Regions from separate parts of the Saccharothrix mutabilis subsp. mutabilis genome, predicted to be linked through region 3. Evidence: riboswitches for the same ligand, from Rfam matches in the RefSeq annotation. Region 3 holds a riboswitch; each other region holds the start of a gene.

Region 1 (6,334 bases), on a different contig from region 3:
CGGTTGTCGGTACCCGCTAATACGGTGCGCTGCATTGGCTGATCTTCGACCGACGAGGAGGCAGAATGGTCGAGGACTCCGGAGTCGACGAGCTGCTGCGGCAGTGGGCGGCCGAGCGCTCGGACGACGCCGAGCTGCGCGAGGTGAACCGGATCAAGGACGAGTGGCTGGCCGAGGCCCCGCCGTCCGCGCCGGGCATCCCCGTGCAGCGGGCGAACGGTGGACCGCGGGGCCTGGTGAAGGTCGAGTCCGCGGATCCGGCCTACGTCGCGGCGATGCGGAAGCGGGCGCCAGAGGTGCCCGAGGTCCTGCTGGCCGCGGCAGCGAGCTACTGGCAGCTCGTGGGCGACCTGTCCGAGGCGGAGGCGTGGTGGGACGCGGGCATCAGCCCGTTGGACCAGCGCGCCCTCGACTACCGGGCCGCCGGGCTCACGCCCGCCGACCTGGGACGTCGGCTCGGGCCGATGACGGTGCTCCAGCACCTGCGTCGGGGCAGCGCGGCGGCGTGGTGCGTCGCCAGGTTGCAGCGGCAGCGCCGGGACGGCGTTGCGTGATGTCGGGCGCGCCACGCGCGAGCGTGGCGCAGCGCAAGGGCGTCGCGCGGTGAGGGCGCGGCGTGGTCGGGACTAGCGTGATCGGGAGGGCGGGCTCCTGTGCGGGGAGCCCATCCCGGTCGGGGGTCGCCGACCCGAAGTACCCTTGAGCCGTGCGCAGCGGCCTCATCACCCCTCGACGTGTGGCGATCGCGGTCGCGTGCGTGCTCTCGCTGGTGGTCTGCTGCGGTCTCGCCTACTGGCAGTGGGAGCGGTTCTCCCAGGCCGGGGGCACCTTCCAGAACCTCGGTTACGTCTTCCAGTGGCCCCTGTTCGGCCTGTTCCCCGCGTTCATGGTGTGGCGGATGCGCAAGCTCGCCGCCCAGCGCCGCGCGGAGGACGCCGCTGTGGGCGCGGACACGTCGTCGCAGGTGGCGGGGGAGCCGGTGGCCGCGCCGTCGGAGCCGGTCGTTACCGTGGAGCCCGTCAGGACACCCGCGCACGACGACGAGGACGACGAGCTGGCGGCCTACAACCGCTACCTCCGCGAACTCCACGCGCGGGACCAGCGGTGAGCGAAGGCGGTCGGTAGGGCGATGAGCGGTGCGTTGGGCCGGTTCCGGTTCATGGCTTACGTGGTCGGTGTGGGCCTGCTGCTGCTCGTGGCCGCGATGGGCGTGAAGTACCTCGGCGACCAGGACGGCATGATGAAGGTCGTCGGCCCGGTCCACGGCTTCCTCTACGCGATCTACCTGGTGATCACGGTCGACCTGGCCCTCAAGGCCCGCTGGTCGCTCAAGGGCACCGCGCTGGTGCTGCTCGCCGGCACGATCCCGTTCGTGTCGTTCTACGCCGAGCGCAAGGTCGTCGAAAGCGTGAAGGCCGAGCGCGCCCTGTGACCACGCCGGCCGCCGCCACCTTCGGCCTGGCCGCCATGCCCGGTCGGGCCGTCGGCACCTTCCCGTCGGCCGTCGGCACCTCCGCGTCAGCCGCCACCACGTCCGGTCGGGCCGTCGGCACCTCCGCGTCGGCCGCCGGCGCCTCCGGTCGGGCCGCTTCCGCGTCGGTCCCGCCCGCGTCGGCCGCGCCCGTGGTGACCGGGCTCGTGTTGACCGGGCCGACCAGGCACAACTAGCGTCTGGCGGTACCAACTGAACACGGCCGTCGATGTCGCGCGGGAGAGTCCCCACCCACTACGGGGCGCCGAAGGAGCAACTCCTCCCCGGAATCTCTCAGGCACAGCTACCGCCCGACGAAGGCAACTCTGGAAAGCAGGCGCCAGCGCCTCGCCCACGGTGCAAGCCGCCCCCGCCGACGTGCGGGGTCCCGGCGAAGCTCTCAGGCTCATGACAGAGGGGGAGGCTCACTCGGACGAGGAGTCTCGATGGACCGTGTCATCCTTCGTAGCGGCAGGCCGACCCACCCGGTCGGCGCCCCTGCCGTGCCCGCCATCAGGGAGGACCCCGTGGAAACCCGCCGGACGCCGCTGCACGCCGAGCACGAGGCGCTGGGCGCCCAGTTCACCGACTTCGCGGGCTGGCGGATGCCGCTGCGCTACGACAGCGAGCTGGCCGAGCACCACGCCGTGCGCACGTCGGCGGGCCTGTTCGACCTGACGCACATGGGCGAGATCGTCCTGACCGGCCCGCAGGCCGGCGCCGCGCTCGACCACGCGCTGGTCGGCCACGCGTCCGCGATCGGCGTCGGCCGCGCCCGCTACACCATGATCTGCCAGGCCGACGGCGGCGTGCTCGATGACCTGATCGTGTACCGCACCGGTGACCAGGAGTACTTGGTCGTCGCGAACGCCTCCAACGCCGCCGTCGTGTTCGCCGCCTTGAAGGAGCGCGCGGAGGGCTTCGACACGACCGTCGAGGACAAGTCCACGGACTACGCGCTGCTGGCCGTGCAGGGGCCGAAGGCGGTCGCCATCCTCGAAGGCCTGACCGCCACCGACCTGGCCACGGTCAAGTACTACGCCTCCTACCCGACCGAGGTGGCCGGCAAGCCCGCGCTGCTGGCCCGCACCGGCTACACCGGTGAGGACGGCTTCGAGCTGTTCCTCGACCCCGCCGACGCCCCGCACGTGTGGCAGGCGCTGCTCGACGCCGGCCGGCCGCACGACCTCAAGCCCGCCGGCCTGGGCTGCCGCGACACCCTGCGCCTGGAAGCCGGGATGCCGCTGTACGGCAACGAGCTGAGCACGTCCCGCACGCCCTACCACGCCAACCTGGGCCGCGTGGTCAAGCTGGACAAGCCGGGCGACTTCGTGGGCCGCGAGCCGCTGGCGAAGGTGGCCGAGGCGGGCGTCGAGGCCAAGCTGGTCGGCCTGAAGACCGAGTCCCGCCGCGCCCCCCGCCACGGCTACGCCGTGCTGGACGCCGAGGGCAACGCGATCGGCGAGGTCACCAGCGGCGCGCTGTCGCCGACGCTGGGCTACTCCGTGGCGATGGCCTACGTGCCGCCCGCGCACGCCGAGCCCGGCACCAAGCTGTCCGTCGACGTCCGGGGCCGGCAGGAGCCCGTGGAGGTCGTCTCGCTGCCGTTCTACAAGCGCAACTCGTAGGGAGAAACCCCACCATGTCCGAGCACTTCAACACCTCCCTCGCGGAGTTCGACCCCGAGGTCGCCGAGGCGGTCGCGGCCGAGCTGCGCCGGCAGCAGGGCACGCTGGAGATGATCGCGTCGGAGAACTTCACGCCGGTGTCGGTGCTCCAGGCGCAGGGCTCGGTGCTGACCAACAAGTACGCCGAGGGCTACCCGGGTCGCCGCTACTACGGCGGGTGCGAGAACGTCGACGTGGTCGAGCGGCTGGCCATCGCGCGGGTCAAGGAGCTGTTCGGCGCGGGGTTCGCCAACGTGCAGCCCCACTCGGGCGCGCAGGCCAACGCGTGCGCCATGTTCGCCCTGCTCCAGCCCGGTGACACGATCCTGGGCCTGGACCTGGCGCACGGCGGCCACCTGACCCACGGCATGCGGATCAACTTCTCCGGCAAGCTCTACAACGTCGTGCCCTACCACGTGTCCGATGTGGACGGTCGGGTGGACATGGCCGAGGTCGAGGCGCTGGCGCAGGAGCACAAGCCGAAGCTGATCGTGGCCGGCTGGTCGGCCTACCCCCGCCAGCTGGACTTCGCGGAGTTCCGCCGGATCGCCGACTCGGTGGGCGCGTACCTGATGGTGGACATGGCCCACTTCGCGGGTCTCGTGGCGGCGGGCCTGCACCCGAGCCCGGTGCCGCACGCCCACGTCGTCACCACGACCACGCACAAGACCCTCGGCGGTCCGCGCGGCGGCGTGATCCTGACCAACGAGGCGGACCTCGCGAAGAAGATCAACTCGGCGGTGTTCCCCGGCCAGCAGGGCGGTCCGCTGGAGCACGTGATCGCCGGCAAGGCGGTGGCGTTCAAGCACGCCGCGTCGCCGGAGTTCGCCGACCGCCAGCGCCGCACGGTCGAGGGCGCGAAGATCCTCGCCGAGCGGCTGTCGCAGCCCGACGCGGCGGCGGCCGGCGTGAAGGTGCTGACCGGCGGCACGGACGTGCACCTGGTGCTGGTGGACCTGGTGGCCTCGGAGCTGGACGGCAAGCAGGCCGAGGACCGCCTGCACGAGGTCGGCATCACGGTCAACCGCAACGCGGTCCCCAACGACCCGCGCCCGCCGATGGTGACCTCGGGCCTGCGCATCGGCACGCCCGCCCTGGCCACCCGCGGCTTCGGCGCGGCGGACTTCGCGGAGGTGGCCGACATCATCGCGACCGCCCTCCAGCCGGCCGCGGACCTGTCCGAGCTGCGCTCGCGCGTCGAGGTGCTGGCCGCGAAGCACCCGCTCTACCCGAACCTGTGAGGGTTCCGCCGGCCCGCTGAGCGGGGCGGCACATGACCCCCGGCCCAACCCCAGGCCGGGGGTCATGTTCTTCGGGGGTGGACTCAAGCTCCAGAGGGATGGACTCAAGCTCCAGAGGGGTGGACTCAAGCTCCGGAGGGCACCGCCACGCCGGGCGGCAGGCACTCCACGTTGCGCTTGCCGTCGGGCTGCACGACGAACCACGTGCCGCCCACGCCCTGGCCCTTCCACTGGCCCGGCGCCTCGTCCTTCGAGTACGTGTAGAGCGCCCAGCCGGCCAGCGTCACCTGCTCGGTCCCGTCGGCCCGCTTCACGGTGCCGACCAGCGCCGGGTCGACGCCCTCCAGCTTCGGCGCGCCGCCGGCCAGCAGCGGCGGCCAGGTCTCCGCGCACTTGCCCTCGCAGTTGGACTTGGGCGGGTTCGGCGTGTCCTTGTCGAACCGGTACAGCGTGCGGCCGTCGCCGTCCTGCACGACGTCGCCCATCTTCGGCACGCTCTTGGCCACCAGCGTGACGCCCGGCCCGGACGGGGCGGGCGCGGCCTGACCGGCCGGGGTCTCCTCGGTCGCCTCGGTGGCGGGCTCCTGCGCGGCGGGGGTCTCCGCGGCCGGAGGTGCCGGTGGGACGTCCCCGTAGTCGGCCTGCGCGGCGGCGCCCACCTGCTCGGTCTGCGCGACGTTGGTCCCTTGCAGGCCGACGGCGTTGGAACTCCACATGACCAGCGCGAGCACGGCCGCCATGCCACCCGCTGCGGCGATGGCGATGCGGTTTCGTCGGATCACACTCAACTCCTCCTCGATGGCGTCGGTCGCTCCACCGACGATTACGGCCCGGTCACGACCGCGGTTCAGCGGCGAACCAAGACAGGGGTCGGCGCGAACGTCCGAGCACCAGACCCGTGAGGAGGAGTCCGTGGCCGTCAGCACCGCAGGCCGGCTCGCCACCGTCGTCGAACGCGTCCTGGGCGCGAGCCCGCCCGTGGGGCTGCGCGCGTGGGACGGCAGCACCGCCGGCCCGCAGGACGGGCCGGTCGCCGTGGTCCGCGACCGCCGCGCCCTGCGCCGCCTGCTGTGGAACCCCGACGAGCTGGGCCTGGCCCGCGCGTACGTGGCGGGCGAACTCGACGTGGAAGGCGACCTGACCGAGGGCCTGGCCAGGTTCTGGGCGTTGGCCCGGCGCGGCGCGGTGGGCAAGCCGAAGCCCGCCGACCTGGTGGCCGCATTCCGGGCGGCCGTGCGCCTGGGCGTCGTCGGACCGCGCCCCGCGCCGCCCGGCGAGGAGGCCCGGCTGTCCGGCCGCCGGCACACCCGGGCCCGCGACCGCAGCGCCATCGCCCACCACTACGACCTGAGCAACGCGTTCTACCAGCTCGTGCTGGACCCGAGCATGGCCTACTCGTGCGCGTACTTCTCGTCGCCGGACATGACGGTCGCCCAGGCGCAGCACGCGAAACTCGACCTGGTGTGCCGGAAACTGGGGCTGCGGCCCGGGATGCGGCTGCTCGACGTCGGGTGCGGGTGGGGCTCGATGGTCGTGCACGCCGCCAAGCACTTCGGCGTCCGGGCGACGGGCGTGACGATCTCGGCGCAGCAGAAGGCCTTCGTCGAGTCCCGGATCGCGGCGGAGGGCGTCGCGGACCTGGTGACCGTGCGGCTCCAGGACTACCGGGAGGTGTCCGGCGAGCCGTTCGACGCGGTGTCGTCCATCGAGATGGGCGAGCACGTCGGCGAGGAGAACTACCCGGAGTACGCGCGGGTGCTGCACCGGATGCTCAAGCCGGGCGGGCACCTGTTGCTGCAACAGATGTCCCGTGGCGCCAACGCGCCCGGCGGTGGCGCGTTCATCGAGTCCTATGTGGCGCCGGACATGCACATGCGGCCCCTCAGCCGGACCCTCGCGCACCTGGAGGGCGCCGGGTTCGAGATCCGGGGCGTGCAGGCGCTGCGCGAGCACTA
Region 2 (6,334 bases), on a different contig from region 3:
GTCGGCTGGAGCGGGTGGTTGGGCAGGAACGGCGCGAGGTGCGAGCGCACGCCGATCGGGCCGACGCCGGGACCGCCGCCGCCGTGCGGGATGCAGAACGTCTTGTGCAGGTTCAGGTGCGACACGTCCGAGCCGAACCTGCCGTACTGCGCCAGGCCGATCAGGGCGTTGAGGTTCGCGCCGTCCACGTACACCTGGCCGCCGGCGTCGTGCACCAGCGCGCACACCTCGCGCACGGTGTCCTCGTACACGCCGTGCGTCGACGGGTAGGTGATCATGATGGCGGCGAGGTCGTCGCGGTGCTCGTCCACGACAACGCGCAGGTGGTCCATGTCGATGTTGCCCTGGTCGTCGCACTTCACGACCACGACCCGCATGCCGGCCATGACGGCGGACGCGGCGTTGGTGCCGTGCGCCGACGACGGGATCAGGCACACGTCGCGCTCCGCGTGGCCCTGCGCGCGGTGGTAGGCGCGGATCGCGAGCAGGCCCGCGAACTCGCCCTGGCTGCCCGCGTTGGGCTGGATGGACACGGCGTCGTAGCCGGTCACCTCGGCCAGCCAGCGCTCCAGGTCGGCGACCAGCGACAGCAGGCCCTCGGCGTCCTCGACCGGCGCGAACGGGTGCAGGTTCGCGAACTCCGGCCAGGTCACCGGCTCCATCTCGGCGGTCGCGTTGAGCTTCATCGTGCACGAGCCCAGCGGGATCATGCTGCGGTCCAGCGCGACGTCCTTGTCCGACAGCTTGCGCAGGTAGCGCAGCATCGCGGTCTCGGAGCGGTGGGTGTGGAAGACCGGGTGGGTCAGGTAGTCGCTGGTGCGGCGCAGGTCGGCGGGGATCGCGTCGGCGGTGTCGAGGTCCAGGCCGTCGACGTCGGAGACGGTCACGCCGAACGCCTTCCACACCTTCTCCAGGTCACCCCGGGTGGTGGTCTCGTCGCACGCGATCGAGACGGTGTCGGCGTCCACCTGCCACAGGTTGACGCCCAGGTCGCGGGCGGTGGCGACGACCTCGGCGGCGCGGCCCTCGACGCGGGCGCGGACGGTGTCGAAGAACTCGCCGTGCACGACCTCGACGCCGTTCTCGCACAGGCCCGCGGCGAGCACGGTGGCCAGGCGGTGGGTGCGGGTCGCGATGGCGCGCAGGCCGTCGGGGCCGTGGTAGACCGCGTACATCGACGCCATCACGGCCAGCAGGACCTGCGCGGTGCAGATGTTGCTGGTGGCCTTCTCGCGGCGGATGTGCTGCTCGCGGGTCTGGAGCGCGAGGCGGTAGGCGAGGTTGCCGTCGGCGTCCACGGACACGCCGACCAGGCGGCCGGGCAGCTGGCGCTCCAGGCCCTGGCGGACGGCCATGTACCCGGCGTGCGGGCCGCCGAAGCCGATCGGGACGCCGAAGCGCTGGGTGGTGCCGACGACGACGTCCGCGCCGATCTCGCCCGGCGGGCGCAGCAGCGTCAGGGCCAGCAGGTCCGCGGCGAACACGGCCTGCGCGCCGGCCGCGTGGATCTCCTCCACCAGCGCGGCGTAGTCGCGCACGACGCCGGACGCGCCCGGGTAGGACAGCAGCACGCCGAAGAAGTCCCCGCCCAGGCCCAGCCCCTCCAGGCCCTGCGACAGGTCGGCGGTGACGATCTCGATGCCCAGCGGCTCGGCGCGGGTCTCGATGACGGCCAGCGTCTGCGGCAGCGTGTCGGCGTCCACGACGAACTTGGCGGACTTGCTGCGGCCGGCGCGGCGGACCAGGGTCATCGCCTCGGCGGCGGCGGTGGACTCGTCCAGCATGGACGCGTTGGCCAGCGGCAGGCCGGTCAGGTCGCCGACCATCGTCTGGAAGTTCAGCAGCGCTTCGAGGCGGCCCTGGGAGATCTCGGGCTGGTAGGGCGTGTAGGCCGTGTACCAGGCGGGGCTCTCCAGGACGTTGCGGCGGATCACCGGCGGGGTGTGGGTGCCGTAGTAGCCCATGCCGATCATCTGGGTGAGCGGCTTGTTGCGGGCGGCCAGGGCGCGCAGCTCGGCCAGCGCCTCGGTCTCGGTGGCGGGCGCGGGCAGGTCCAGCACCAGTTCGCGTTCCCGGATCGACTCGGGCACGGCGCGCTGGGCCAGCTCCTCCAGGGAGCCGACGCCGATGACGTCCAGGATGCGGGCCAGCTCGGCGGGCCGCGGGCCGACGTGCCGGTCGGCGAAGGGGGTGCCGTGCTCAAGGGCGGCGAGGGGGATGCGGTCCTGCGTCATGTAAGGCGCCTTTCGCGGGCTACGGACACACTTCTGCCGTTGCCCTCCCCCTCTGTCTTCTGCCCGCGGACGGGCGCCTGAGAGCTTCACCCGGCGTGGCCGGGCTTGCACCGTCGGCGGGGTCCACGTGCCCGACCCGCTTTCCAGAGGCGTCTCACCCGTGCGGTCCTTGCGCCTGAGAGGTTCCGGGGAGGATTTGCTCCTTCGGCGCCGAGACTGGCTCGGACTCTCCCGCACGGGATAAAGCGACTACGCGCGAATCGTACCCGGCAGGTGAACGTCTCCCGGCACGGACGCGACGCGGATCTCACAGGTTTGGCGCGGCGGAGCAGCGGGTACCAGGCGCTCGTGCCGCTCGCGCCGTGGAGTCCGAGGTCAGCCGATGGCCCGTGTCCGCTCGCGCCGTGGGCTCCGGGGTCAGCCGATGGCCCGCGTCCGCCTGCGCCGGGACAGCTCGTCGTTGGGCGTCTCGTCCACCGCGAGCCCGTCCGCGCGTTCCGCGGGGAACTCGTGGATCGTGCCGCTGATCTCCCGCATGGCGCCGCTGACCGCGATGCCGAACACGCCCTGGCCGCCCTGCAGCAGGTCCACGACCTCCTCGGGCGAGGTGCACTCGTAGACCGTGGTGCCGTCGCTGAACAGCGTGATGCGGGCGAGGTCCTGGACGCCGCGGCGGCGCAGGTGGTCGACCGCGACGCGGATGTTCTGCAGGCTCACACCGGTGTCGAGCAGCCGCTTCACGACCTTGAGGACCAGGATGTCCTTGAACGAGTAGAGCCGTTGGCTACCGGAGCCGTGGGCACTCCTTATCGTCGGGTTGACCAGGCCGGTGCGGGCCCAGTAGTCGAGCTGGCGGTAGGTGATGCCCGCGATCTGGCACGCGGCCGGGCCGCGGTACCCGACGAGTTCGTCCGGCAGCGAGGAGTCCGGGAACAGCTCACCCTGTTCGCCGGTTCCGGCCCGGATGGGCGCTTCCTCGACCACGCCTGCCTCCCCTCGGTCCGGCCAGGACTGGCCGGCGACCAACGTGAAGCCGCCCCGGTGCCCGAATCACACCGTGGCAATTCACCTGAGTTCGACGGTAAGACCGCCTAGGGGGCAGGTCAACGCGACGCGCTGAGCGTGTCGCGTCTCAACCTCAGGTTGAGGTTGAGAGAGACGGGCGTCGTAAGCCATTCGGGTGACGTTTAGTGATCGTTTAGCGGACCGGTGCTGACTTTGTGTAATCCGGAGGTGTGACACCGGGGGGTGGCACGCGGGGCTGATCCACAACGCACCGCACACACCCACGAGGGGCCGGCTTCCAGCTCGCGGCGCGACGCCGGCCTCTCGTGGGTGCTTGACAGACCCACCGCAGACTCCCCCGTGTCCCGCTCCACCGCCACCTGAGACCCACCGCCGACACGCCGCCCACCCAGCGCCGCCGTCCCAGCCGCCGCCGTGCCTGCCTCACCGCCCCGGAAACGATCAGGCCCGAAAACGATCAGGCCCGGGACGCGACCGCCGTCCCGGGCCCTACCGCGAGAACCGCTGCTCAGGTGTCCGCGCCGCGGAAGTCCTCCGGCGAGACCGAGTCCAGGAACTCCCGGAACTTCTCGACCTCGTCCTCCTGCTCGTCCGGGATGATCAGCCCCGCCTCGGCCAGCACCGACTCCTCCGCGTGGATCGGCACGCCGATGCGCAGGGCCAGGGCCACCGAGTCGCTCGGCCGCGCCGACACGCGCACGTCGCCGTCGAACACGAGTTCCGCGAAGTACGTGCCCTCCTGCAGGTCGGTGATCCGCACCTGCTCCAACTGCCTGCCCAGAGCGCCGATGACGTCCTTCAACAGGTCGTGCGTCAACGGCCGCGCGGGCCGGACACCCTGCTGCTCCAGCGCGATCGCGGTCGCCTCCACCGAGCCGATCCAGATCGGCAGGTAGCGCTCGCCCTCGGTTTCGCGCAGCAACAGGATCGGCTGGTTGGCGGGCAGTTCCACCCGCACGCCCACGACGCGCATCTCGCTCATCGGGTCTCGCCTCCCTCAGCGCGCTGAAATCCTGGCGTCCCCGCTACCACGAGGATCCCCCACGTACCCCTCCGACGCTACCCGCCAAGCGGGCCTTGTGCGCAACCGCTCCGAAAATGCGGATCACGATGCGGAAACGGCTCTACCTGGGCGGAACGCCGCCACCGGGCACGTCGCGCAGGCCGATTTTCACCAAGAGTGTGTGCAGCGTTACGGAGAGCGCCGCCAGCTCGCGCACGACTTCGTCGGCCCGGCCCCGCGACCTCGGGTCGCGCCGCCTCGCCAGGACGACCTGCTCCACCAGCGCCACCTCGCGGTCCGCCGCCGCGCGGAACGGGCGCAGGTGCCGCGGTTCCAGGCCGTACTGGGCCAGTTCGCGCACGGTCGTCGCCACCTGGAGCGCGTCCTGGTCGTAGAGACCCGGACGGACCAGGCCGTGCTGCTCCAGCTCGGCCAGCGACGCCGCGTCCAGGCCCGAACGCGCCAGCAGTTCGTCGCGGCTCATGCGCTGCGGCGCGGCGGGGCCGTCCTCGACCGCGCGGAGCACCCGCGCCGAGGAGTCCGCCGCGTCCAACTGCTCCTTGATGACCTTCAGCGGCAGGTAGCGGTCGCGTTGGGCGGCCAGCACGTAGCGCAGCCGCTCGACGTCGGCCGTGGTGAACTGGCGGTACCCCGCGGCGGTGCGTGCCGGGCGGACCAGGCCCTCCGACTCCAGGAAGCGGATCTTGGAGATCGTGACGTCGGGGAACTCCGTCCGGAGCTGCGCGAGCACCGCGCCGATGCTCAACCCCCCGCGTTGTGGCCGCCCGGCCGCCGCCGTCACTGCGCCCCCTGACCCCCGGCGCCCGGACCGGTCAGGAACACGAGGCGGAACTTGCCGATCTGCACCTCGTCGCCGTTGGCGAGCACCGCCTGGTCGACCGGCTCGCGGTTGACGTAGGTGCCGTTGAGGCTGCCCACGTCGATCACCACGAACTCGCCGCCCTCGCGGCGGAACTCGGCGTGCCGCCGGGAGACCGTCACGTCATCGAGGAAGATGTCGCTGTCCGGGTGCCGTCCCGCGCTGGTCGTGTCGCGGTCGAGCAGGAACCGGGAACCCGCGTTCGGACCGCGCTTGACCACCAGCAGGGCCGACCCGGCGGGCAGTGCGTCGACGCCGGCGACGGCCGGCTCCTGGGCGGGCGCCTCGGCGCCCTCGACCTCGGCGAGGAAGTCGGCCCGGAAAACGGAGGTCCGCTCCGGGGACTGCTCGGGCGGAACGCCTGGCCCGTCGTTCGTGGTCACCTGAGCTCTCCTCCTGCTGCTGGAACCGTCTCGTCCTTGAGAACCTATCGTGCCCGAACCCTGGTCTGAGGAGCGGCTCCCCCACCGACCGAAGAGCCGCCGGAAGATCGACGTCACCCCTGCTCCGCAATCTCCTGGTACGCCGCCGCGTCGAGCAGGTCGTCCACCGCGCCCGGGTCGGTCAGCCTGAGCTCCACGATCCACCCCTCGCCGTACGGGTCGGAGTTGACCAGGTCGGGCTGCTGGTCCAGCGAGTCGTTGCGCGCGACGACCTCGCCCGCCAGCGGCGCGTAGATGTCGGAGACGCTCTTGGTGGACTCGACCTCGCCGAGCGTCTGGCCCGCGCCGACCTGCTCGCCCAGTTCCGGGAGCTGGACGAACACGACCTCGCCGAGTTGCTCCTGGGCGTAGTCGGTGATGCCCACGCGCACGGTGTCCTCACCGGTGCGCAGCACCCACTCATGTTCCTCGGTGTACTTGAGCTCCTCGGGAATCACCGCGGTGCGCTCCTTCATGACGGTGGATCTTCGCTGCCGGATCTTCCCACGACCGGTTCAGACCGGCGCGACCCCCGGCCGCCTGCGCAGCGCGAGGAAGAACTGGTAGACGTACAGGGCTCCGGACCACAGGTACAGCGCCCCGCCCCAGACCATGAACGCGTAGGCCACCGGTCGGGCGACCTCGGCGGCGGTGGAGGTGCCCTGGGCGAGCAGGAGCATCGGGAAGGCGTAGAGCAGGTTGAACGTGGCGCCTTTACCCAGGTAGGTGACCTCGAACGGGCCGTAGCCGCGCAGCCGCAGCACCGGCA
Region 3 (6,334 bases):
ACGCCGCGGCACGCCTTCCGGTCCCGCCGCACTCGCGGGGAGACCGGACATGAGACCACTCGCACGAGCGGCCGGGGCGGCCACCGCCCTGGCCGCGGCCCTCCTGGTACCCGTGGGCACCGCGCAGGCCAGAAGGTGACCTGGACCGACACCAACGGGGCGACGAACACCAAGTGGTCGTACTACGCGCCGGAGCTGTACGTGTTCCACGAAGCACACGTGGAGGCGGTGGAGGTCAGCGTCCACAAGATCACCGTGGACCACCAGCCGGGCTGCCACGTGGAACGCGTGGACGTGCAGAACCAGCACCTCACGGGCCCGGGAACGGTCTCGGTGCGCATCTCGAACCTGAACCAGGAGAAGACGGTCTTCGTGGACGTGCTCTGCTCGTGACCTGCTGGCGGGGCCGCCTCGTGGCACAGTGGAGGCCATGGAGCCCCTGATCTCGGAAGCCCGGCGCCGCTTCGCCCTGGGCGCGGCGCCGGGCCGGGTCTTCGCGGAACTGGCCCTCTACGCCGACCCCCGTGAGGCGGCGGTGGCGGTGTGCATGGCCCTCGGCATCGCCCGAACCGAGGCGGAACGCTCGGTGGGCGCCCCGGGGCAGAACCCGGAATTCTGGGACCTGGCCGGCTACGCCCGCCTGTCCCCCTTCGAGGCAGCCCACGAAATCGGCGGCCTACTAGAGGGAGTAGGCGTCTTCCGAACCCCCACCACCCGCTGACACCAAGCGACACCCGACACGCCGCAGGCGCGCTTTTCGAAGGGCTATTTAGCCCAAGGAAGGGCCTCGGTTCGTTCCCCGTACGGCCTGGGCGCAGCCCAACCGCGCTTGGGGGTTCTTGGCAACCACGCTTCACCGGTTGCCAAGAACCCCCAAGGGTGGTTGCCTCCGGCAGGCCGTGCGGGGAACGAACCGACGCCCTTCCCCCCCCCCCCGGGGGCCTGCCGCGCGGCGAGCGCCGCTTTTGATCTTTCGAGCGCTTCGCGCGTTTTGGCGCGCGAAGCGCTCTAAAGAAAGCGCGAAGCGCGTTCGGCTTGAGAGCGTCAGCGTGAAGTCTAAAGATTAAAAGAGCCTCGCCGGCGGGCAGGCCCCCGGGGAGAAAAGCAAAAGCGGGGGCTTTTCCGTCCTCCCCGTACGGCCTGGCGGAGCCAACCACAGATTTCCGCGGGTGCCGCTAAAATTTTTGCTCGTTCCTCACAAAAATTTCGGCTGCACCCGCGGAAATCTGTGGTAGCCCTTCGGGCAGGCCGTACGGGGAGGACGGAAAAGCCCAGAAGCAAGCGCGCTGCGCGCGCCCGAAGGGCAAGGCACGCGCAGCGCTGCTAGCACTCGATGACGTTGACCGCGAGTCCGCCCCGCGCCGTCTCCTTGTACTTGACCTTCATGTCCTTGCCGGTCTCGCGCATCGTCTTGATGACCTTGTCCAACGACACGAAGTGCGAGCCGTCTCCGCGCAGGGCCATCCGGGCCGCCGTGATGGCCTTGATCGACGCCAGCGCGTTGCGTTCGATGCACGGGATCTGCACCAGGCCGCCGATCGGGTCGCACGTCAGGCCCAGGTTGTGCTCCATCGCGATCTCGGCCGCGTTCTCCACCTGCTCCGGGGTCCCGCCGAGCACCTCGGCCAGTCCGCCCGCCGCCATGGAGCACGCCGAGCCGACCTCGCCCTGGCAGCCGACCTCGGCGCCGCTGATCGACGCGTTCTCCTTGAACAGCACGCCGACCGCACCGGCCGTCAGCAGGAACCGCACCACGCCGTCGTCGGACGCACCCGGCACGAACCGGGTGTAGTAGTGCAGCACCGCCGGCACGATGCCGGCCGCGCCGTTGGTCGGCGCGGTGACCACCCGGCCGCCGGCCGCGTTCTCCTCGTTCACCGCCAGGGCGAACAAGGTCACCCAGTCCATCACCCGCAACGGGTCGGTGGCGTAGTGCTCGGCTGCCAGGCGCTGGCGCATCTCGGCCGCGCGCCGCCGGACCTTCAAGCCGCCCGGCAGCACGCCGGTCTCGGTGCAGCCCCGTTCGACGCACTCCTGCATGACGCCCCAGATGTGGAGCAGGCCCGAGCGGACCTCCTCCTCCGTGCGCCACGACAGCTCGTTGGCCAGCATGACCTCCGAGATGGACAGGCCGGTTTCCCGCGTCCGCGCCAGCAGTTCGTCGCCGGTCTTGAACGGGTGGGCCAGTTCCGTCTCGTCGGCCTTGATGCGGTCGGTGCCGGTGGCGTGCTCGTCCACCACGAAACCGCCGCCGACGGAGTAGTACACGGCCTCGTCCAGGACCTCGTCCCCGGAGTACGCCGTGAAGCTCATCCCGTTGGGGTGCAACGGGAGCGACTTGCGCCGGTGCATCACCAGGTCGGTGTCCTCGACGAACGGGATGTCGCGCACCCCGCCCAGGAGCAGCCGGCGGGAGGCGCGGATCTCGGCCACGCGCCCCTCGGCGGCCGTCGGGTCGACCTCCTCGGGCTTGTGGCCCTCCAGTCCGAGCAGCACGGCCTTGGGGCTGCCGTGCCCGTGCCCGGTGGCGCCCAGCGAGCCGAACAGCTGGACGTGCACCCGGTCCACGGACGTCAGCCGGTGTCCCAGGCGCGCCACGAACATCGTCGCGGCGCGCATCGGGCCTACCGTGTGGGAGCTGGACGGCCCGATGCCGACGGAAAACAGGTCGAAGACGCTGATCGCCACGGCGGGTCAGTCCCCGGTCAGTTCCGCGTACTTGCCGGCGGTGAGCAGGCCCGTCGCGTCCTCGACGCGCACCTTGAACAGCCAGCCCGCGCCGTACGGGTCGTTGTTGATCAGCGACGGGTCGTCGGCGGCGGCCTGGTTGACCTCCACGACCTCGCCGCTGACCGGCGCGTACAGGTCGCTCACGGACTTGGTCGACTCCAGCTCGCCGCACACGTCGCCGGACTTCACGCGCTCGCCGACGTTCGGCAGCTGGACGAACACGATGTCGCCCAGGGACTCCGCCGCGTAGGAGGTGATGCCGACCGCCACGGGGTCCTGGGTACCCGGCGCCCAGTCGACCCACTCGTGCTCGGCGGTGTAGAGCAGGTTCTCCGGAAAAGTCATGTCAGCGCTCCTGAAGCCACGGTCGGTCGGATCCCCACTCTGTCCTGGGACCTGAGAGCTTCGCTGTGCGGCGTCGCGACGGTGGAACCGTCGATCAGGCACAGCTTGCACCGTGGGTGCGCGCGTGAGCACGCTTTCCAGAGTCGCCTCGCCCGAGCGGTTCTCGTTGCCTGAGAGTGTGCGGGGTACTTGCTCCTTCGGCGCCCCGGACGTGCCGGGGACTCTCCCGCTCGGGTTCCGGCGCCCGGGAGGGCGCCGCGGCCGATGTTCAGTTGGGCGGTCGCGAGCACGCTAGGTCGTCGGCGTGACGGGTGTCAACGCGCGTCCAGTCTTGTTCACTCAACACAAACCGACCCCTGCCGGTTAGTGCCGCTCGCACGATGACAGTGGATTCGGAGTACCGGACCTTTGGCGTAACAACGGCTGAAGGAGCCCCACCGTGCGGATCTCAGTACCCCGCGAGATCAAGAACCACGAGTACCGCGTCGCGCTGACCCCCGCCGGCGCCCACGAGCTGACCCTGCGCGGCCACGACGTGTTCGTCGAGGCGGGCGCGGGGCTCGGGTCCGCCATCACCGACGAGGAGTACCTCGCCGCCGGTGCGAAGGTCCTGGCCACCGCCGAGGACGTGTGGGCCGAGGGCGACCTGGTGCTCAAGGTCAAGGAGCCGATCGCGCGGGAGTACCCGCTGCTGCGCAAGGGCCAGACGCTGTTCACCTACCTGCACCTGGCGGCGGACCGGCCGTTGACCGAGGCGCTGATCGCGTCCGGCACGACCGCGATCGCCTACGAGACCGTGCAGACGGCGAACGGCGCGCTGCCGCTGCTGGCCCCGATGTCCGAGGTGGCGGGCCGGCTGGCGCCGCAGGTGGGCGCGTTCTCGCTGATGAAGCCGTCCGGCGGCCGGGGCGTGCTGCCCGGTGGCGTGCCCGGCGTGCACCCGGCGCGCGTGGTCGTCATCGGCGGCGGCGTGGCGGGCCTGAACGCGGCGACCATCGCGGTGGGCATGGGCGCGGACGTGGAGATCCTCGACACCAACGTGGACCGGCTGCGCCACATCGACGCCCTCTACCGCGGGCAGCTGCGCACCGTCACGTCCAACCGCTACTCGGTCGAGCAGGCCGTGCGCGAGGCCGACCTGGTCATCGGCGCGGTGCTGGTGCCGGGCGCGAAGGCCCCGAAGCTGGTGTCCAACGAGCTGGTGGCGCAGATGAAGCCCGGCTCGGTGCTGGTGGACATCGCGATCGACCAGGGCGGCTGCTTCGCCGACTCCCGCCCGACCACCCACGCCGACCCGACCTACCAGGTGCACGAGTCGGTCTTCTACTGCGTGGCGAACATGCCGGGCGCGGTGCCGCGGACCTCGACCTACGCGCTGACCAACGTGACCCTGCCCTACGCGGTGGCCCTGGCCGACAAGGGCTGGCAGGCGGCGCTGCGCGCGGACAAGTCCCTGGCCCTGGGCCTGAACGTGCACGACGGCCTGCTCACCAACGAGCCGGTCGCGCAGGCGCACGACCTGACCTACACGGCGTTCGAGGCCTAGAGAACGCCGATCCCATGAAGAAGGGGCGTCCACCAGCACGGTGGGCGCCCCTTCTCGCGTCTTCTCGCCTCTTCGGGCACGAAAAACGCGACCCGCTCAACCAGCCTGGGGGTCACTGGGAGCGGGTCGCGCAGCACCAATCCTAGCGGGGTCCGGCGGGCCGTGCCCAGCCACCCCAGCCATCTGCGCGCAATTCTTGACCCAACAGGACACGTTCTGTGTCCTTCCTCAAGCAATCGAGTGAATTCGGCGGGTAACGGGTAAGTCACGACGCCCGGTCGGCCGATGCTCACAGCGGAACCCCCCGTCGTCACGCAGCGGGTTCGTCCGCTCGCGTGGCGTCGTCGCCGCCGCATGCCACACCCTCCGATCGGAGCGCACATGGCTGAACCTCAGGGCTGGATCGACTGCCACGACCCCTTCGGCCGGGACCGGTCCATGACCGTGCTGGTCGAGGACGACCGGGTCCTGCTGGTCGCGCCGCCGGGCGAGTCGGCTGTGATGTCGGTCACCCAGACCCGCAGGCTGCACCGCCTGCTGGACCAGGCCGCCGACAGGATGTGAGCGAGGTGGACGAGACATTGCGCGCCGCGGTGCTGCGCCGGCTGGCCCAGTTGGACGAGGTCGTCGAGCGGGGCGCCGCCGAGGCGCTGGTGCCGCTGGCGCGGGCCGAGATCAACCGGCTGGCGGACTGCTGGCGGCTGCTGCTGACCGTGCACCAGCCCGATTCCGACGGCCGCTGCCGCGCCTGCCCCGGCGTGCTGCGGCACCGGAAGTGGCCGTGCCAGGTGTGGAACATGGCCCACCAGCACCTGATCGGCGAGGGCCTGCCGCACCGCGAGCGGCGCAAGCCGCTGCGCAACCCGTTCCGGCACGACACCGGCCGCCTCGACAGCGAGCCGACCACCGAGATCCCGGTCGTGGTGTCGAAACCGCGACATGCCCTCCCCGACTGACCCTCCTGAGGCAGGATGGCGCGCACAGGCGCTATCCAGGAGGGACGCGTGCACGACGGCAGTGGCCGCATCGTGGTGCAGGGCTTGACCAAGCAGTTCGGTCCGGTCGCAGCGGTGCAGAATCTCAGCTTCACGGTGGAACCGGGGTCCGTGACCGGCTTCCTCGGACCGAACGGCGCGGGCAAGACGACGACGCTGCGGATGTTGCTCGGCCTGGTGACCCCGACCGCGGGCCAAGGCCTGATCAACGGCCGGCCGTTCCACCAGCTCGGCAACCCGGCGCGGGTCGTGGGCGCGGTGCTGGAGGCGCAGGGCTTCCACCCCAAGCGCACCGCCCGCGACCACCTGCGGGTGTACGCGTCGGCGATCGGCGTGCCGGACCAGCGGGCCGACCAGGTCCTGGGCCTGGTCGGCCTGGGTCAGGCGGCCGACCGCAAGGCGGGCGGCTTCTCGCTGGGCATGAAGCAGCGGTTGGCGCTGGCCACCGCGTTGCTGGGCGACCCGCAGGTGCTGGTCCTCGACGAGCCCGCGAACGGCCTGGACCCGGAGGGCATCGCGTGGCTGCGGTCGTTCCTGCAGTCCTTCGCGCGCAGCGGGCGGACGGTGCTGATCTCCAGCCACCTGCTCGCCGAGGTCGAGCAGACCGTGGACCAGGTGGTGATCATCTCGCGGGGCCAGACCATGTACTACGGGCCGCTGGCCAACCTGCGCGACTCGCAGCGCAGCCGGGTGCTGGTGCAGCCGTCCGACACGGGCG

Evidence for each region. Region 3 has a riboswitch for glycine ahead of gcvH (glycine cleavage system protein GcvH). Riboswitches for the same ligand answer to the same signal wherever they lie in the genome.
Region 1: linked by a shared signal. The riboswitch ahead of gcvT (glycine cleavage system aminomethyltransferase GcvT) and the one ahead of gcvH (glycine cleavage system protein GcvH) in region 3 are both predicted to bind glycine.
Region 2: linked by a shared signal. The riboswitch ahead of gcvP (aminomethyl-transferring glycine dehydrogenase) and the one ahead of gcvH (glycine cleavage system protein GcvH) in region 3 are both predicted to bind glycine.

What each region holds. Positions count from the first base shown of each region.
Region 1 covers NZ_BAAABU010000005.1:160,513-166,846, reverse strand. Annotated here, with positions in the region: gene ABD126_RS14805 (helix-turn-helix transcriptional regulator) at 66-554, shown strand; gene ABD126_RS14800 (hypothetical protein) at 707-1,108, shown strand; gene ABD126_RS14795 (DUF3817 domain-containing protein) at 1,130-1,432, shown strand; gene ABD126_RS14790 (hypothetical protein) at 1,429-1,668, shown strand; glycine riboswitch at 1,699-1,791, shown strand; glycine riboswitch at 1,793-1,893, shown strand; gene gcvT (glycine cleavage system aminomethyltransferase GcvT) at 1,999-3,099, shown strand; gene glyA (serine hydroxymethyltransferase) at 3,114-4,379, shown strand; gene ABD126_RS14775 (hypothetical protein) at 4,505-5,161, opposite strand; gene ABD126_RS14770 (class I SAM-dependent methyltransferase) at 5,292-6,334, shown strand, end outside.
Region 2 covers NZ_BAAABU010000007.1:7,623-13,956, reverse strand. Annotated here, with positions in the region: gene gcvP (aminomethyl-transferring glycine dehydrogenase) at 1-2,234, opposite strand, end outside; glycine riboswitch at 2,388-2,478, opposite strand; gene ABD126_RS17805 (MerR family transcriptional regulator) at 2,652-3,218, opposite strand; gene ABD126_RS17800 (bifunctional nuclease family protein) at 3,769-4,242, opposite strand; gene ftsR (transcriptional regulator FtsR) at 4,385-5,029, opposite strand; gene garA (glycogen accumulation regulator GarA) at 5,062-5,526, opposite strand; gene gcvH (glycine cleavage system protein GcvH) at 5,640-6,041, opposite strand; gene clsA (cardiolipin synthase ClsA) at 6,081-6,334, opposite strand, start outside.
Region 3 covers NZ_BAAABU010000010.1:59,263-65,596, forward strand. Annotated here, with positions in the region: gene ABD126_RS22130 (hypothetical protein) at 136-393, shown strand; gene ABD126_RS22135 (hypothetical protein) at 431-721, shown strand; gene ABD126_RS22140 (L-serine ammonia-lyase) at 1,324-2,688, opposite strand; gene gcvH (glycine cleavage system protein GcvH) at 2,695-3,075, opposite strand; glycine riboswitch at 3,223-3,314, opposite strand; gene ald (alanine dehydrogenase) at 3,515-4,621, shown strand; gene ABD126_RS22155 (hypothetical protein) at 5,003-5,185, shown strand; gene ABD126_RS22160 (hypothetical protein) at 5,191-5,577, shown strand; gene ABD126_RS22165 (ABC transporter ATP-binding protein) at 5,626-6,334, shown strand, end outside.